3 regions of the Arthrobacter sp. NPDC058097 genome follow, and region 1 is predicted to be linked to each of the others. Evidence: riboswitches for the same ligand, from Rfam matches in the RefSeq annotation. Region 1 holds a riboswitch; each other region holds the start of a gene.
The links. Region 1 has a riboswitch for cyclic di-AMP ahead of ACFVTE_RS03670 (NlpC/P60 family protein). Riboswitches for the same ligand answer to the same signal wherever they lie in the genome.
Positions count from the first base shown of each region.

Region 2: another riboswitch for cyclic di-AMP. It lies ahead of ACFVTE_RS15775 (M23 family metallopeptidase); the one in region 1 lies ahead of ACFVTE_RS03670 (NlpC/P60 family protein).
Region 3: another riboswitch for cyclic di-AMP. It lies ahead of ACFVTE_RS17740 (LysM peptidoglycan-binding domain-containing protein); the one in region 1 lies ahead of ACFVTE_RS03670 (NlpC/P60 family protein).

Region 1 covers NZ_JBHVSZ010000001.1:775,596-780,509, forward strand. The annotation lists gene ACFVTE_RS03665 (SulP family inorganic anion transporter) at 1-1,268, shown strand, start outside; cyclic di-AMP (ydaO/yuaA leader) riboswitch at 1,413-1,614, shown strand; gene ACFVTE_RS03670 (NlpC/P60 family protein) at 1,618-2,367, shown strand; gene ACFVTE_RS03675 (GGDEF domain-containing protein) at 2,619-3,758, opposite strand; gene ACFVTE_RS03680 (bile acid:sodium symporter family protein) at 3,912-4,914, shown strand, end outside.
Region 2 covers NZ_JBHVSZ010000008.1:280,166-285,079, forward strand. The annotation lists gene ACFVTE_RS15765 (NlpC/P60 family protein) at 1-46, opposite strand, end outside; gene ACFVTE_RS15770 (C40 family peptidase) at 149-859, opposite strand; cyclic di-AMP (ydaO/yuaA leader) riboswitch at 912-1,105, opposite strand; gene ACFVTE_RS15775 (M23 family metallopeptidase) at 1,218-2,042, opposite strand; cyclic di-AMP (ydaO/yuaA leader) riboswitch at 2,054-2,296, opposite strand; gene ACFVTE_RS15780 (metal-dependent transcriptional regulator) at 2,507-3,202, opposite strand; gene serC (phosphoserine transaminase) at 3,547-4,677, shown strand; gene ACFVTE_RS15790 (DUF3027 domain-containing protein) at 4,829-4,914, opposite strand, start outside.
Region 3 covers NZ_JBHVSZ010000010.1:138,193-143,106, reverse strand. The annotation lists gene ACFVTE_RS17755 (LysR family transcriptional regulator ArgP) at 1-387, shown strand, start outside; gene ACFVTE_RS17750 (purine-cytosine permease family protein) at 408-1,955, opposite strand; gene ACFVTE_RS17745 (YybH family protein) at 1,952-2,377, opposite strand; gene ACFVTE_RS17740 (LysM peptidoglycan-binding domain-containing protein) at 2,624-3,589, opposite strand; cyclic di-AMP (ydaO/yuaA leader) riboswitch at 3,593-3,793, opposite strand; gene ACFVTE_RS17735 (NAD(P)(+) transhydrogenase (Re/Si-specific) subunit beta) at 3,904-4,914, opposite strand, start outside.

The DNA.
Region 1 (4,914 bases):
TCGCCCTGGTGATCGCGCCGCTGATGCGCAGCCACGGCCTGGACCACCTGATTGCCGCGGTGATCCTCGCCGGGGTGTTCCAGATCCTGCTCGCCGTCCTGGGCGTCACCCGGCTCATGCGCTTCATCCCGCGCTCAGTGATGGTGGGCTTCGTGAACGCGCTGGCCATCCTCGTGTTCATGGCACAGCTGCCGGAACTGATCGGGGTTTCCTGGCCCGTATATCCGCTGGTCGCAGCCGGCCTGCTCATCGTCGTCGGCTTCCGCCGGATTACGACGGCGGTGCCGTCACCTTTGGTGGCCATCATCCTGCTGACCGTGCTCGCCGTCGTGTCCGGGATCGATGTCCCCACCGTCCAGGACAAGGGTCAGCTGCCGGCAAGCCTCCCCACGCTGTTCATCCCGAATGTGCCCCTGACGTGGGAAACCTTCCAGACCATCGCCCCGTTCTCGCTGTCCATGGCGCTCGTGGGGCTGCTGGAATCACTGATGACGGCCAAGCTCGTGGACGACATCACCGATACCCGCTCCAACAAGACCCGCGAATCCTGGGGCCAGGGCGTGGCCAACATAGTCACCGGGTTCCTGGGCGGCATGGGCGGCTGCGCCGTGATCGGGCAGACCATGATCAACGTCAAGGGCTCCGGCGCCCGGAGCCGGGTATCCACGTTCCTCGCGGGCGCCTTCCTGCTGGTGCTGGTGGTCACCCTGGGCGACATCGTGGGCCTCATCCCCATGGCGGCGCTGGTGGCGGTGATGATCTTCGTCTCGGCCATCACCTTCGACTGGCATTCCGTTGCACCGGCAACGTTGAAGCGGATGCCCAAGTCGGAGACCGCCGTCATGCTGATCACGGTGGGCACCGTGGTGCTCACGCACAACCTGGCGATCGGCGTCGGCGTCGGGGTGCTGGCAGCGATGGCGATGTTCGCCCGCCGAGTGGCCCATTTCGCCACCGTGGAGCGGACGGAAGTGGAGCTCAACGGCCGGACGGTGGCCACCTACACGGTGGACGGCGAGCTGTTCTTCGCCTCCTCAAACGACCTGTACACGCAGTTCGACTACGCCCGCGACTCCGAGCCGGACATCGACAGCGTGGTAATCGACCTGCACGCCTCCCACCTGTGGGATGCCTCCACCATCGCCGCGCTGGACTCTGTCACGGAGAAATACCGCAGGCACGGCCGCGAGGTGGAACTGGTCGGCCTTAACTCCGCCAGCATCCAGATGCGGGAACGGCTCGCCGGCAAACTCAACGCCGCAGAGTGAGGTTCACCACACAAATCAAACCCCGAACCCATACATGACGCGGGCGAACATGTCGTGAACGACACGGTCCCGTTACCTGAATGTGACATTGGACGAAGCCTCCCGTACGGTGGAAAACGTGCCTTTTTCACCGATGAGGCACTCCCGCGCTGATTGCCTAACTCTGCCGCAGCCCGAGGAACCAACCGTAGACCCATGTCCGGCAGAGACGGGGAAACCACTTTTCGGCCTGCTTGAAGCAGGCCTTGGGGTGAAGCCGCACAGCTCCTGACCACGCTCAGGACCGCGGCCGGGTGCCTCCCATCCGAATCCGACAGCTCACCTCGCAGGCATCGGGAGAGGCTTCTTCATGTCGTTCCGCTTTATTTCTGGCCGCCGTGCTGCGGCCATCCTTGCAGCATCCGGCCTGGCTTTCACCGGCACCGTCGCGGCCAACGCCGCCAACACTCCGGCCCAGCAGGCCCAAGCTCCCTCCGGCGTCTTCGCGACGGCCGGCCAGGTCCAGGCTCCCCTGAACGCCGCCTCCAGCGTCAAGATCAACTTTGAGCGCCCCGCGGTTCAGTCCGCACCCGCTCCAGCGGTGGCAGTACCCGCCGCTGCAACGCCGGCAGCAAAGCCGGCAGTCGAGAAGGCCGCGGCCCCCGTCGCTGCCGCTCCCGCACCGAAGGTCGCCGTTAAGGCTGTGGCTCCCGCGCCGGCCGCGCCCGCACCGAAGATCACCGTCAAGGCCGCGGCCCCCGCCCCGAAGGCACCCGTCAAGGCTGCCGTCAAGGCTGCCGCAGGCGTCAACGCGGCCATGCTGGCCTCGGCCTACTCCCAGATCGGCATCACGCAGGACTGCACCGCCATGGTGGAGAAGGCCCTCGGCGCCGCCGGCATCCGTGTGGGTGACCTCGCGCCGATGCAGTTCCTGGCCCACGGCAAGGTGGTCTCCACCCCGCAGCCCGGCGACATGGTGGTCCAGTCCGGCCACGTAGCCATCTACGCCGGCGGCGGCAAGGTCATCAGCGGCGGCATGAACGGCATCAACGCCACCATGGCCCACCCGCTGTCCTGGCTCACCGCCACGGGCCCCGTCACGTTCGTGCGCGCGGCCTAGCAGACGCGCGGCTGGAAGAACTGAAAAACCGCCGTGTTCCGCTGCCTTGGGGGCGGCGGAACACGGCCACCCCCCAAGGTGCTCCCACCTTTCTACAAGGATGGCGGAACACACTGGCTATGCCTGATGAAAGACCGTAGTCTCCGGCTGCGAGTCAGGATCACCGGGTCCGGATTGTCCCCCATGCATTCCGGATCCGGTGCCTGCGTTTAAGGACAGGGCGCCTGCTCTAAGCGGGCGCCGGCTCCATTTCAGCCCCTCACTGTGCGGTTCCGCCCCTGCGATTTGGCTTCATACAAGGCAACGTCAGCGGCCGCGATCACCTCGTCGAGGTCGGCCGTCCCCGCATTGTAGGTGGAAATGCCGTAGCTGACGGTCGGCATCCGCAACAGCTCCGGAATGTGCTGCTCCGCCAGCCTCCTGCTGATTTCACCCGCGATAATTTCGGCGCTCTTGGGGCCGGCCCCGGGAAGCAGGAGGATGAACTCCTCGCCTCCGTAGCGCCCCGCGACATCCGTGGACCGGACCGATGCGCTGCACGCCTCGGCAAACGCCTGCAGCGCCAGGTCTCCGGCCGCGTGGCCGAAAGTGTCATTGACCGACTTGAAGTGGTCCAGGTCGGCGAGGATCAGCGAGCCGCCGCTGTTGGCGGTCCTGCTGCGTTCCAGCTCTCCGGCCGCCGCCTCCAGGAAGGCGCCGCGGTTAAGCAGGCCCGTGAGCCCGTCCTGGGTGGCGACCGTCCGCAGCGCCCGGGTCTGCTGCTCGGTGCTCAGCCCCGCCATGCTGAAGGAAACCACCACCAGCAGCACCATGGTGACCATGGTGGTCACCGCGGACCCGAAGTAGGTTGTGAAAACGGCACCGTTTGGCCCCTGGATCAGGAACACCACCAGGCGGCACGAGTAGAAGAAGGCCACCCCCCCGGCCGCGATGGCCATGGGGATCCGCACCCGGGAGTAGCCGGGTTCAAGCCGCCACAATTCGTGCGAAGCCAGCCCGATAAGCACGGCCATGGACGCCAGGAAAACTGCACCGCCGGCCCACGTGTTGGATCCCGGGCTGTCGACACCGGCTGCGGCGCCGGCGGTGACGGGCAGCGCCACGGACAGCCACAGGTTGTACTTCAGGTTCCGGAGGGAACGAGCCCCCGCCCAGACACTTGCCGCGCCGGACACGAGCAGGAAGTTGCCCAGCGGGTTGGCCCAGACCTGTTGCGGCGTGCCGTTGAGCAGGAAGGATGCCGAGCCGGAGAGGAACAGCAGCAGGGCGGCGCACCACCAGGCGCTGTAGGGCGAGCGGGTGCTGCGGAACGTTGAAAAGTAGAACAGCAGCGCCAGGACCAGGGCCATCGCCGCGAAGGCAACCCGCAGTGTTGCCGTGTCTAGGATCATTCCGTCCCCTTGAATGCCGATCCAGTGCAATCCAGTATCGCACCGAGGACGATCAGGGTCCCGCCGTACCACGGAGAAATTTCCGGAACGACACATTTGTCTGACATCAGTCATGGATTGGGCGCCGCGGCACTCAGGTGCCAGCATTATTGAATGCTTGAGGCAACAAAAGACCCCGTACCCGCTCCTCCGGCCACGGAGGCCGGCGCCGCACCCCTGAACCCGGCCCTCGCCGCGGAAGCCAGGATTGCGCGCGTCGCGGTGACCGTCTTCCCCCTCCTGGTGCTCGCAGCCGGCATTGCCGGGTTCCTGCTTCCCGGCGCCTTCAAACCCCTCGGCCCGGCGGTCCCGTACCTCCTGGGAATCATCATGTTCTGCATGGGCCTGACGCTGACCCCGCCGGACTTCACGGCCGTTGCCCGCAGGCCCTGGGCCGTGGTGCTGGGCATCGTGGCCCACTACGTGATCATGCCCGGCGCCGGCTGGGCGATCGCCACCCTCCTCCACCTGGAGCCCGCACTCGCCGTCGGCCTGATCCTCGTCGGCTGCGCGCCTTCCGGCACGGCCTCCAACGTGATGGCGTTCCTGGCCAAGGGCGATGTGGCCCTGTCCGTGGCGGTTGCCAGCGTATCCACCCTGATCGCCCCGGTGGTCACGCCCGTCCTGGTGCTGTTCCTGGCGGGTTCCTTCCTGACCATCGACGCGGGCGGCATGGTGCTGGACATCGTCAAGACCGTGCTGCTGCCGGTGGTCGCCGGCCTCCTGGCCCGGCTGTTCCTCAAGAACCTCGTCGCCAAGGCGCTGCCGGCGCTCCCCTGGGCGTCCGCCGTCGTTATTTCCCTGATCGTGGCGGTGGTGGTGGCGGGAAGCGCCAGCAAGATCCTGGCCGCCGGCGGCATTGTGTTCCTGGCCGTGGTGCTGCACAACGGCTTCGGCCTGGGGCTCGGCTACCTGGCAGGCAAGCTGGGCCGTCTGGACGCCAAGGCGCGCAGGGCACTCGCGTTCGAGGTCGGCATGCAGAACTCCGGCCTGGCGGCGACACTGGCCACCGCCCACTTCACGCCCCTGGCAGCCCTGCCCTCCGCCGTCTTCTCGCTCTGGCACAACATCTCGGGCGCCATTGTCGCTGCCTGGCTGGCCCGCAAGCCCCTGCACG
Region 2 (4,914 bases), on a different contig from region 1:
TGGTGACCTCGGCGCGGTGCCGTGCAATGGTCGCACGTGTAGTCATTAAAATTTCTCTCTTTCGTGTTCCACGGACCGCGGTAGCAGGACGTGGGTTATCGACGCGCCGGCATCTTGGGGGTAAGCCGGCCCGCCTCGAATCGGATTCTTAGCGAAGGGTGTAAAAAGCGGACGTGCCCGTAGCGGACACCGCGTGCAGGAGAGTGCCCTGCGAAGGGTTCAGCGCGCTGATCATCATGCCGTTGCCGACGTAGATGCCCACGTGGGCGCCGCCGTTCTGCATGACCAGGTCACCGGGAGCAGGCGTGGAGGTGGGCTTCATGGCGTTCCACGCGTTGACGCGGGGAATGCTGATGCCTGCCTGTGCGTAAACCCACTGGGTGAAGCCGGAGCAGTCCCAGCCACTGGGGGTGGTGCCGCCCCAGACGTAGGGGCTGCCGATGCCGGTGTACGCGATTGCTGCCAGTCCGGAAGCTGCGGCGGAGGCCGCACCATCGGTGGACTTGGCGGTGACGGCCTGGGCCGCACCGGCGCTCTCGTCGCTGGCCTGGCCTGCGGTGGCCGTCTGGCTCTCATCGTTCGACTGCGGAGCGATGGTTTCGGCGACCGGGGCTGCCACTGTTGTGACGGCAGGACGCTCGAAGGAGACAGTGGCGGTGGGTGCGGCGGTCACAGCAAGCTGCGCGGCCTGTGATCCGGTCTCCGAGGAGGCGGAAACACCAATGTTGGCGTCGGCCGCGTTGGCAGGCATGCCAACGCTCAGGATGAGTCCTGAAGCAGCTGCGATAACAGCTGCCTGGCGACCTACTGTGCCGGCATTGGCGCTAACCGCCTTGGACACGGAGTCCAACGGGTTCATACGAACCGTTTGCGCGCGGTGGCGCGCGGCATTGTGGCGTGAAGACACGAAGGTAGCCTCTCCCAATGCCTGCGAGGTGAGCTGTCGGATTCGGATGGGAGTCACCCGGCCGCTCCGCTTCCTGGGAAGCTTTGCGACTTAACCCCAAGGTCTTCTTGCGAAGACCAAAATTGGTTCCCCCGCCCCTGCCAGACGATGTAATGCGAACGGACCTTGAGCGGTGGCAGAGTTAGGCAATCCACTCAAGAGCGTCAACTTCGGAAAAGTTGACGCGGTTTAGACGGTACAGCAGTTCGGAGCCAATGTCACATTCAGGTCACGGCGTGTCACAGGAATGAGAGTGCTCACTCGACTTGGCTCAGAGCCAGCCGGTGGGATCAACGACGTCCCCGTTGACCATCACCTCGAAGTGGAGGTGGCAGCCGGTGGAGGCGCCTGTGGTCCCGCTGAGGGCGATAACTTCGCCCCGGGTGACCTTCTGGCCAACCTGGACGCTGGAGGACGACAGGTGGTTGTACGTGGTCTCCAGGCCATTGCCGTGATCGATCACCACGCGGTTGCCTCCGCCGTACGGGTGCCAGCCCGAGAAGGTGACCTTGCCGCTGGCCGCGGCAAGCACCTCGGTGCCGCACTGTGCAGCGAAGTCCTGGCCGCGGTGGAACTCGCCGGCGCCGCCGGTGATCGGGCTGACCCGGTAACCGAACGGCGAGGACTTGACCAGCGTGGTCAGCGGCCCGCCCAGGGTGCCCGCCGAGGCCGCACGGCTGATGCTGCCGGCCGACTGGGCACTCAGGAGCTGCTTTAGCTTTCCGTCCGGGTCACCGGTGGTGGAGACGGACGTGCGGCTGAAGTCGATCTTTGCTGCCGCCTCCGCCGAAACCTTCGGCTGGGCCGGTGAGGCAGCGGAAGCAGACGCCGCTCCCTGCTGCTCGCCGGCAGCGAGGACAGGACTGGTGGCGGGGACAGTAACAGTCAGCAGGAGGCCGGTAGCCGCAAGGGCAACGCCGGCTTTCTGCCCGACGCCACTGGCCGAGGCGAAATCCGTAACCTGCCGGAACGGACCCCTCCGGCGGCGGCGCGCTTCGCGCTGGGCGTCCCGGGGACGGTCCGCGGCGGCGGCCTCCGCAAGGCGCGGCTCCGGAGCGGGACCAGTCGCGCGGCGGCGGCCCCGGGCATTCTGCATGGACAAGTACTGTTTCCTCTCTGGATAGCCTGCGAAGTTAGCTGTCGGATTCGGGTCAGAGAGTTCAGACCCGGTCCGCCATAACAAGCCGTTCCGGCACAGGGGTATCCCGGGAGGATTCCTTAGGCGGAAAAGACTTGCTGCTGCGGACTTCACCCCAAGGCTGTTCGAAACAGCCGGTTGTGGTTCCCCCGCCCCTGCCAGTGGGTGACTCGTGCTGCTGATCTGCTGGCAGGGTTCGGCTCCAGATCAGGTAACGCTTTTGTATCGGCGTTGCCGTTTAACTATAGGCGATTAAAGAGCACGGTAATAATTCCGTTATATTCATTGTGCAAAAGTGGTAGGTCATCCTGCCTGCAGATGTCAGACAGGCTGTGGCTTCCGCCCCGCTTCGCCACTCAGTCGCCTACCGCCCGCGTCAAGGGACCCCCGGCAAGGGACAGCAGGGAGGCGCCCCAGGGGAACTAGTCCAGGCTCACGAAGACGTGCGCAGCAACTTCCGGCGGCAGCTCAAGGGCGCCCTCGAACCCGGGTACGCGGACAGAGATGTACTCCCCCACGCGTTCGAGCGAGACGGCGGCGCCGGGCCGGATCCCGCCTTCATCCAGCTGGAGCAGCAGCTCCGGCTCCACCTGGATGGGTTCTGCCAGGCGGCTGACGGTGACCTTGGATTCGGGGCCGTAGCCGGTCATGGCGTCGAGCAGGTTCACCACGCCGTCGGAGAACGGACGGGCAGGCTGCCCGCCGAGTGCTGCCAGGCCGGGAATCGGGTTGCCATAGGGAGATTCGGTGGGGTGGCCGAGCATTTCGTAGATCCTGCGCTCCACGCGCTCACTCATGACGTGTTCCCACCGGCAGGCCTCGTCGTGGACGTAGGCCCAGTCAAGGCCGATGACGTCGGCGAGGAGGCGCTCGGCGAGCCGGTGCTTGCGCATCACCTCGGTGGCGCGCTTCCGGCCCACTTCGGTCAGTTCCAGGTGGCGGTCACCGGAGACGACGACGAGGCCGTCGCGTTCCATCCGGCCGATGGTCTGCGAGACAGTGGGGCCCGAGTGGCGGAGGCGTTCGGCGATGCGTGCCCGAAGCGCCACGATGTTCTCTTCCTCCAGCTCCAGAATGGTGCGAAGGTACATCTCCGTGGTGTCGATCAGATCCGTCATTCAGCTCAGCTCCTCGAGCACAGTATTTGTGTCCGTCCCACCGTACCGCGGGCCCGTCGCACCGGGATCCGGCAAGCTGCAGCGGCGGTCCTGTATGACGGCGGCGCAGCACCGGCTGTCTGCCCGTACGTCCAGTGCCAGCTTAGCCTATTTTGAATTAGTCCGGATAATTCGCCGGCCTGTGACGGGCACCATCTCAATGACTGGACTATGACGGGGGCGTGTTCCCGCGGTATCCGCGCTTCGGGCAGAATAAGGAGGGTTTCGTGGCGGTCATGGTTGCCTGCTGGCCATCGCCCCGACCCAGCCGAACCGCACTTTCCATGCCGAAAATTGGAGCCATTGTGAGCGACACCAGCATCACTATTCCCGCAAACCTCCTGCCCAAGGACGGACGGTTCGGCGCCGGTCCCTCCAAGGTCAGGCCCGAGCAGATCGAGGCACTCTCCGCAGCAGCCACGACGCTCCTTGGCACCTCGCACCGCCAGGCCCCCGTGAAGAACCTCGTAGGTTCCGTCCGCGAAGGCCTCAGCACCTTCTTCCGTGCCCCCGAAGGCTACGAAGTGGTCCTCGGCGTCGGCGGTTCCACCGCATTCTGGGACGTTGCCAGCTTCGGTCTGGTGGAAGAGAAGGCACAGCACCTGTCCTTCGGCGAGTTCGGCTCCAAGTTTGCCGCGGCCACGAACAAGGCGCCGTTCCTTGCCGAATCCTCCATCATCAAGTCCGAGCCCGGCACCTGCCCGGCCCCCAGGGCCGAGGCCGGCGTTGACGTGTACGCCTGGCCGCAGAACGAGACCTCAACCGGTGTTGCCGCGCCCGTCCAGCGGGTCAACGGCGCCGATGAGGGCGCACTGGTGCTGGTCGACGCAACTTCGGCAGCCGGCGGCCTCGACGTCGATGTGTCCCAGACGGACGTCTACTACTTCGCCCCGCAGAAGAACTTCGCCTCCGACGGCGGGCTGTGGCTGGGCCTCTTCTCCCCGGCAGCGCTGGAGCGGGCCGAGCGCGTCAAGGCCAGCGGACGCTGGATCCCGGACTTCCTGGACCTGAAGACCGCCATCGACAACTCCAAGCTGAACCAGACGTACAACACCCCGTCACTGTCCACGCTGGTCACCCTGGACGCCCAGGTGCAGTGGCTCAACGCCAACGGCGGCCTGGACTTCGCCGCCGGACGCACTGCCGATTCGGCCGGCCGCATCTACAAGTGGGCGGAAGCCTCCGAATTCGCCACGCCGTTCGTTGCCAACGCCACCGAGCGCTCCAACGTCATCGCCACCATCGACTTCGATGAGTCGATCGACGCCGCCGCCATCGCCAAGGTGCTCCGCGCCAACGGCATCGTGGACACCGAGCCCTACCGGAAGCTGGGTCGCAACCAGTTGCGCATCGCCACCTTCGTGGCCATCGAGCCGTCCGATGTCACCGCCCTGCTGGAGTGCATCGACTACGTGGTGGGCGAGCTGAAGAAGTAACCGCCTGTAAGGAGTTTTTGTCCAGATAATCGGGGTTCGAAGGCCTTTTGGCCGCATTATCTGGACAAAAACTCCTCAGTTAAAGCACGACGGCGCCGTCCGGACTTTCGTCCCGACGGCGCCGTTTTGCGCTGTGGTCAGTTCGCCGTTGTCAGCCCTGGTCCGGGCTGCCGGACTCTGATTCAGCGTCCGCGGCGGACTCGCCCGGGGCTGCCTCCGCAGCCTCGCCGTCCGCCG
Region 3 (4,914 bases), on a different contig from region 1:
CGGGCCAAGGCGTCGCGGGAGTTTGTGGCGCGCTGGTTCCCCGACGGGCCCACGCCGGAAGCCCTCGCCGCAGCCCCCGTCATGCAGTACGACCGGAAGGACACCCACCAGCTGGCTGTCCTCGCACGCATCGCGCCGGACGCCACTCCCCCGCAGCACTTCATCCCCGATTCCGTCCAGTTCGTGGAATCGGTCCATGCGGGCCTGGGCTGGGGCATGGTGCCGGACCAGCAGGACCCGGAAAACTCCCTCGTGGAGCTCGACCCGGCGTGGAGCGAGGACCTGCGGCTCTACTGGCAGGTGTGGACGCTGGACTCGCCGGGCCTCGCAGAGGTGACGGACGCCGTCGTCCGCGCCGCACAAACGCTGCCGCCGCACCGAAAGTAATTTCGGTGCGGCGGGGCGGATCAGGACAGCACGGGCTCCAGATCCTTCTTCTCGTCCACGATGGGGATGTTCTTCGGGGCCGCCGCCCTGACGAACCTTGGTCCGGCCGGGCCATACGCGTCGGCGGGTTCCGGGAACAGCCACAGCACCGCGGGGTAGAGAACTGCCGCCAGGCCGATCGAAACGGGGATGCTCAGATCCACTCCGGCGGCGAGATTGCCAAGCGCGCCGACGAACTGGTTCGGAACGTTCACGAACATGATGCCCATAACCGCAGAGAAGATCCAGACGCCCATCGCACGCCAGTTCCACCCGCGGTTGAACCAGTACCGGCCGCCCACCTGGCGGCGGTTGAAGACCTGGAGCGAGTCGGCGTCGTACCAGCCGCGGCGTGTCACGTACCCGATCATCATCATGATCATCCACGGAGCAGTACAGGTGATGATGAGCACCGCGAAGGTGGAGATGCTCTGCACAATGTTGAAGGCGAAGCGGCCCACAAAGATGAAGACGATCGCGATGGACCCGATGAACAGCGTGGCCTGCACGCGGGAGAACCGGGGAAAGACGCTGGAGAAGTCCAGGCCTGTTCCGTAGAGCGCGGTGGTGCCGGTGGACATTCCGCCTACCAGGGCAATGAGGCATACCGGCAGGAAGTACCAGGCCGGGGAAACGGCCAGGAGGCCGCCCACGTAGTCAGAGTTTTCAAAGAACGACGGCGCCTCCGTGGCAATGATGGTGGCCGTGACCAGCCCGAAGCCAAACGGCACGAGAGTGACGACCTGGGCGAGAAAGGCGGCAGCCATGACTTTTCGCTTTGGCGTCTCAGCCGGGATGTATCGGGACCAGTCGCCCAGGAAGGCGCCGAAGGAGATCGGGTTGGACATGACGATCAGCGCCGATCCTATGAAGGACGGCCAGAACAGCGCGTTGGTGGCAGCATCCGCCGCCTGCCCGAACGTCCCGGCGTAGGAAGCATCGAACGAACCCGCGAATGCAAAGATGCCGAGCAGGAAGAGCAGGGATGCGGCGACCACCGCAATCTTGTTGACCCAGAGCATGAAACGGAACCCATAGATGCACACGGTGAGGATCAGGACAGCAAAGACGCCGTAGGCGAGGCTTAGCGTCACGGCGTTTTGGGGCAGCCCGACCAGGCGGTTCGCGCCCCCTACCAGCGCGTCCCCTGAGCTCCACACGGAGATGGAGAAGAAAGCGAACGCGGTCAGGAGTGACAGGAAGGACCCCACGACACGGCCGTGCACGCCCAGGTGCCCGGAGGACGAGACGGCATTGTTCATCCCATTGGTCGGGCCGAAAACAGCCATCGGGCACAGAATCAGGCCGCCGACGACGACGCCCAGGACAGTGGCCAGCAGTGCGTCCTTGAAGGACAGCCCAAAGAGAATGGGAAAGGATCCCAGGACTACCGTGGCGAACGTGTTTGCACCACCGAACACCAGCCGGAAGAGGTCCAGCGGTTTCGCCGTCCTGTCGGCAGCGGGAATCGGTTCGATGCCGTGCTTTTCGACTTCGGTCACTGCAGGGGCTTTGGAATCGTTGGTCATGAGATCGCCTTCTGGCTGGCAGGCGCCGGAGAAAGATGCTCGTGGACGGCGAGCACGCTGCCTGTCTTCGTCCTGGTGAAAATGATGGTCTCCCTCTCGTGAAGGGTTTCTTTGGTGCCGGCAACGTCGATCACGGTTTCGACATCGTGGCTGAACACGGCGCTGTCGCCGGCGATCTGAATGTACGCGTTGGAGCTGGCGCATTCTGCAACCCGCCAGCCGTCCTCCACCCAGTTCTGCCACAGGTCGCGGTATTCCCCGCGCGAGGTGAGGCGGTTCGGTTCGGAATGGAAGATGAAGGTCGCATCGGGCGCGAAGCAGTCGAAGTACCCGTCTGTATCGGTGGCCGCGAAGGCGGTCATCAGCTTCTTCGCTGCTGCCTCAATCTCGGCGGTGGTCATGGCGGTGGTGATCAGGTCCACGGGAACTCACTCTCGGCGGTGCTTGCAAATGCTTCAGCCGTGACGTGCTCCAGCTCACATCCGGTCAGGCTGCCAGTAAACCCGACATGGTATCCAGCGGTCAACAATTGTTGCTTGACAGTGACTTTTGTTTCGCGCGCGCCGGCACCCGGCAGCCGGCAGCTACTGAAACGCAACAGCGGCGGGTGCCTATGCACCCGCCGCTGTTGTTTGAACCGCCCCGCCTGTGAGGCGTCTGCGCTCTGTCTATGCGTTGACCCGCACGTAAGTGGAGCCGGTGAGCCAGGAGGCCGGGTGCACGATGGTTTCGTTGACACCGTTCATGCCGCTGCTGATCGCCTGGCCACCGCCGATGTACACGCCGACGTGTCCGCCGCTGATCATCAGGTCCCCGGGCTGCGGGGACGAAACGGGTGTGCCGTACTGGTAGAACTGCGCGGGCGCGAGGTCGCCGACGGACTTGCCGACGGACCGCAGGGCCTGTTCCACCAGGACGGTGCAGTCCTGGGTGGCACCGAGCTGCGCCCGGGCCGAGGCCACAATGGCCGCGCCCACGCCGCTGGCTGCCGGGGTGGTTGCCGGGGTGGTTGCCGCTGCCGGGGTAATTGACGCGGAGGCGTTGTAGATTCCCATGCCGGTGGGCTGGGGGGCCGCCGGGGCCGCCGGGGCTGCCGGAACAGCCGGAGCCGCGGGAACCTCGGGCACTGCGGGTGCTGCCGGCGCTGCAGGTACTGCGGGGGCTGCAGCAGCGCCGGGTCCCGGAATGAGGATCTGGTCGCCGGGGTAAATGACCGAGGCCAGGGTCAGGCCGTTCTCTGCGAGCAACGCATCGAGACTGACGCCGTGGCGTGCCGCGATGGCGCCCAAGGTATCACCGGGCACTACGGTGTGCGATGCTCCGGCCACAGCAGATCCGGCGTCTGCCGGTGCGGCCTGGGCCGGTGCGGCGAGCGCCTGGCCGGCGACTGACTGCACGGCAGCTCCGGCCGGGGCCGTGGCGGACTGGGCGGCGCCGGCCGGAGTCTCTGGCGCGTAAGCACCTGCGTGGGCAGGTGCCCCGGCACCGAAGAGGAGACCGGAAGCGACGGCGGCCGCGGCCGCCGGCTTGGCGACCGAGGCGGCATTGGACTTCAGCGAATACTGCAGGCCCTGCAGGGCGATGGACGTCGTCGGGGTGGCGCGATGGCGCGCGGGCGTGGACTTACGTGACATGGTGATGTGCCTCTCCCATGCCTGCGGGGTTAGCTGTCGGGTTCGGGTGGGAGTCACCCGGTCCTGCCCGCTGCTGGGCGGTGCGTCTGGACTTAACCCCTAGGCCTTGATGCGCAAGGCCGGTACTAACGTGGTTCCCCCGTCCCTGCCAGTTGTCATTGCGAACGGATCCCGGTCAGTGGCAGGGCTCGGCATTCTGCCCGGGAATGCCCTGAGCGGAACCAGGGCACCGGCCGAGGTTATCGCACCTCGGCACCAAAAGTCACATTTCGGTAACGGCTGCCGTCTGGAAGAAGGTTAGAGAAAGCAACACCCTACAGGGCCTTCACCGCACCCAGCACCTTGGTCAGGGATTCCTTGGCATCGCCAAACAGCAGCGTGGTCTGCGGCTCGAACATAAGGTCGTTCTCGATCCCGGCGAACCCTGGCCGCATGGAGCGCTTGAGGAAGACCACCTGGCGCGCGTCCGCCACCTCGAGGATCGGCATCCCGTAGATGGGCGAGCCGGCGGTGGTCTTCGCGGCGGGGTTCACCACGTCGTTCGCGCCCACCACCAGCGCGACGTCGGCGGTGCGGAATTCGGAGTTGATCTCGCCCATTTCCTTGAGTGATTCGTAGGGCACATTGGCCTCGGCGAGGAGCACGTTCATGTGCCCGGGCATGCGGCCCGCCACGGGATGGATGGCGAAGTCCACCCTGATTCCCCGGGTTTCCAATGCCTGCGCCAGCTCGGCAGCGGTGTGCTGTCCCTGCGCCACGGCCAGCCCGTAGCCGGGAACGATGATCACGCGCTGCGCGTAGCCGAGCAGCACCGCCACGTCCTCCGGGCTGGACGAGCGGACCGGACGGTCGCTGACGGCGGTGGATCCCGCCGTCGAACCTCCCCGGAACGCGCCGAACAGGATGCCGGCCACACTGCGGCCCATGGCCGCGGCCATCGCGCGGGTGAGGATGGTGCCCGACGCGCCCACCAGCGTCCCGGCCACCACCAGGAGCACGTTCCCCAGCACCAGTCCGGACGCGGCAACTGCGAGGCCGGTGAACGCGTTGAGGAGGGAGATGACGATCGGCACGTCGGCGCCGCCCACCGGCAACACGAGCAGCACGCCGGCCACCAGGCCCAGCAGCAGGAGCAGCAGCGCCAGCACGAGCGACCCGCCCAGCACGACGGCGGCCGCGGCACCGACGGCGGCGAGCAGCACCGCCCCCATGAGCACCGGCAGCCCGGGGAACACCACGGGGCGGGTGGTCATGAGCTCCTGCAGCTTCGCGAACGTCACGGCTGAGCCGGCGAAGGAGACTGCCCCGACCAGCAGGGTGAAGAC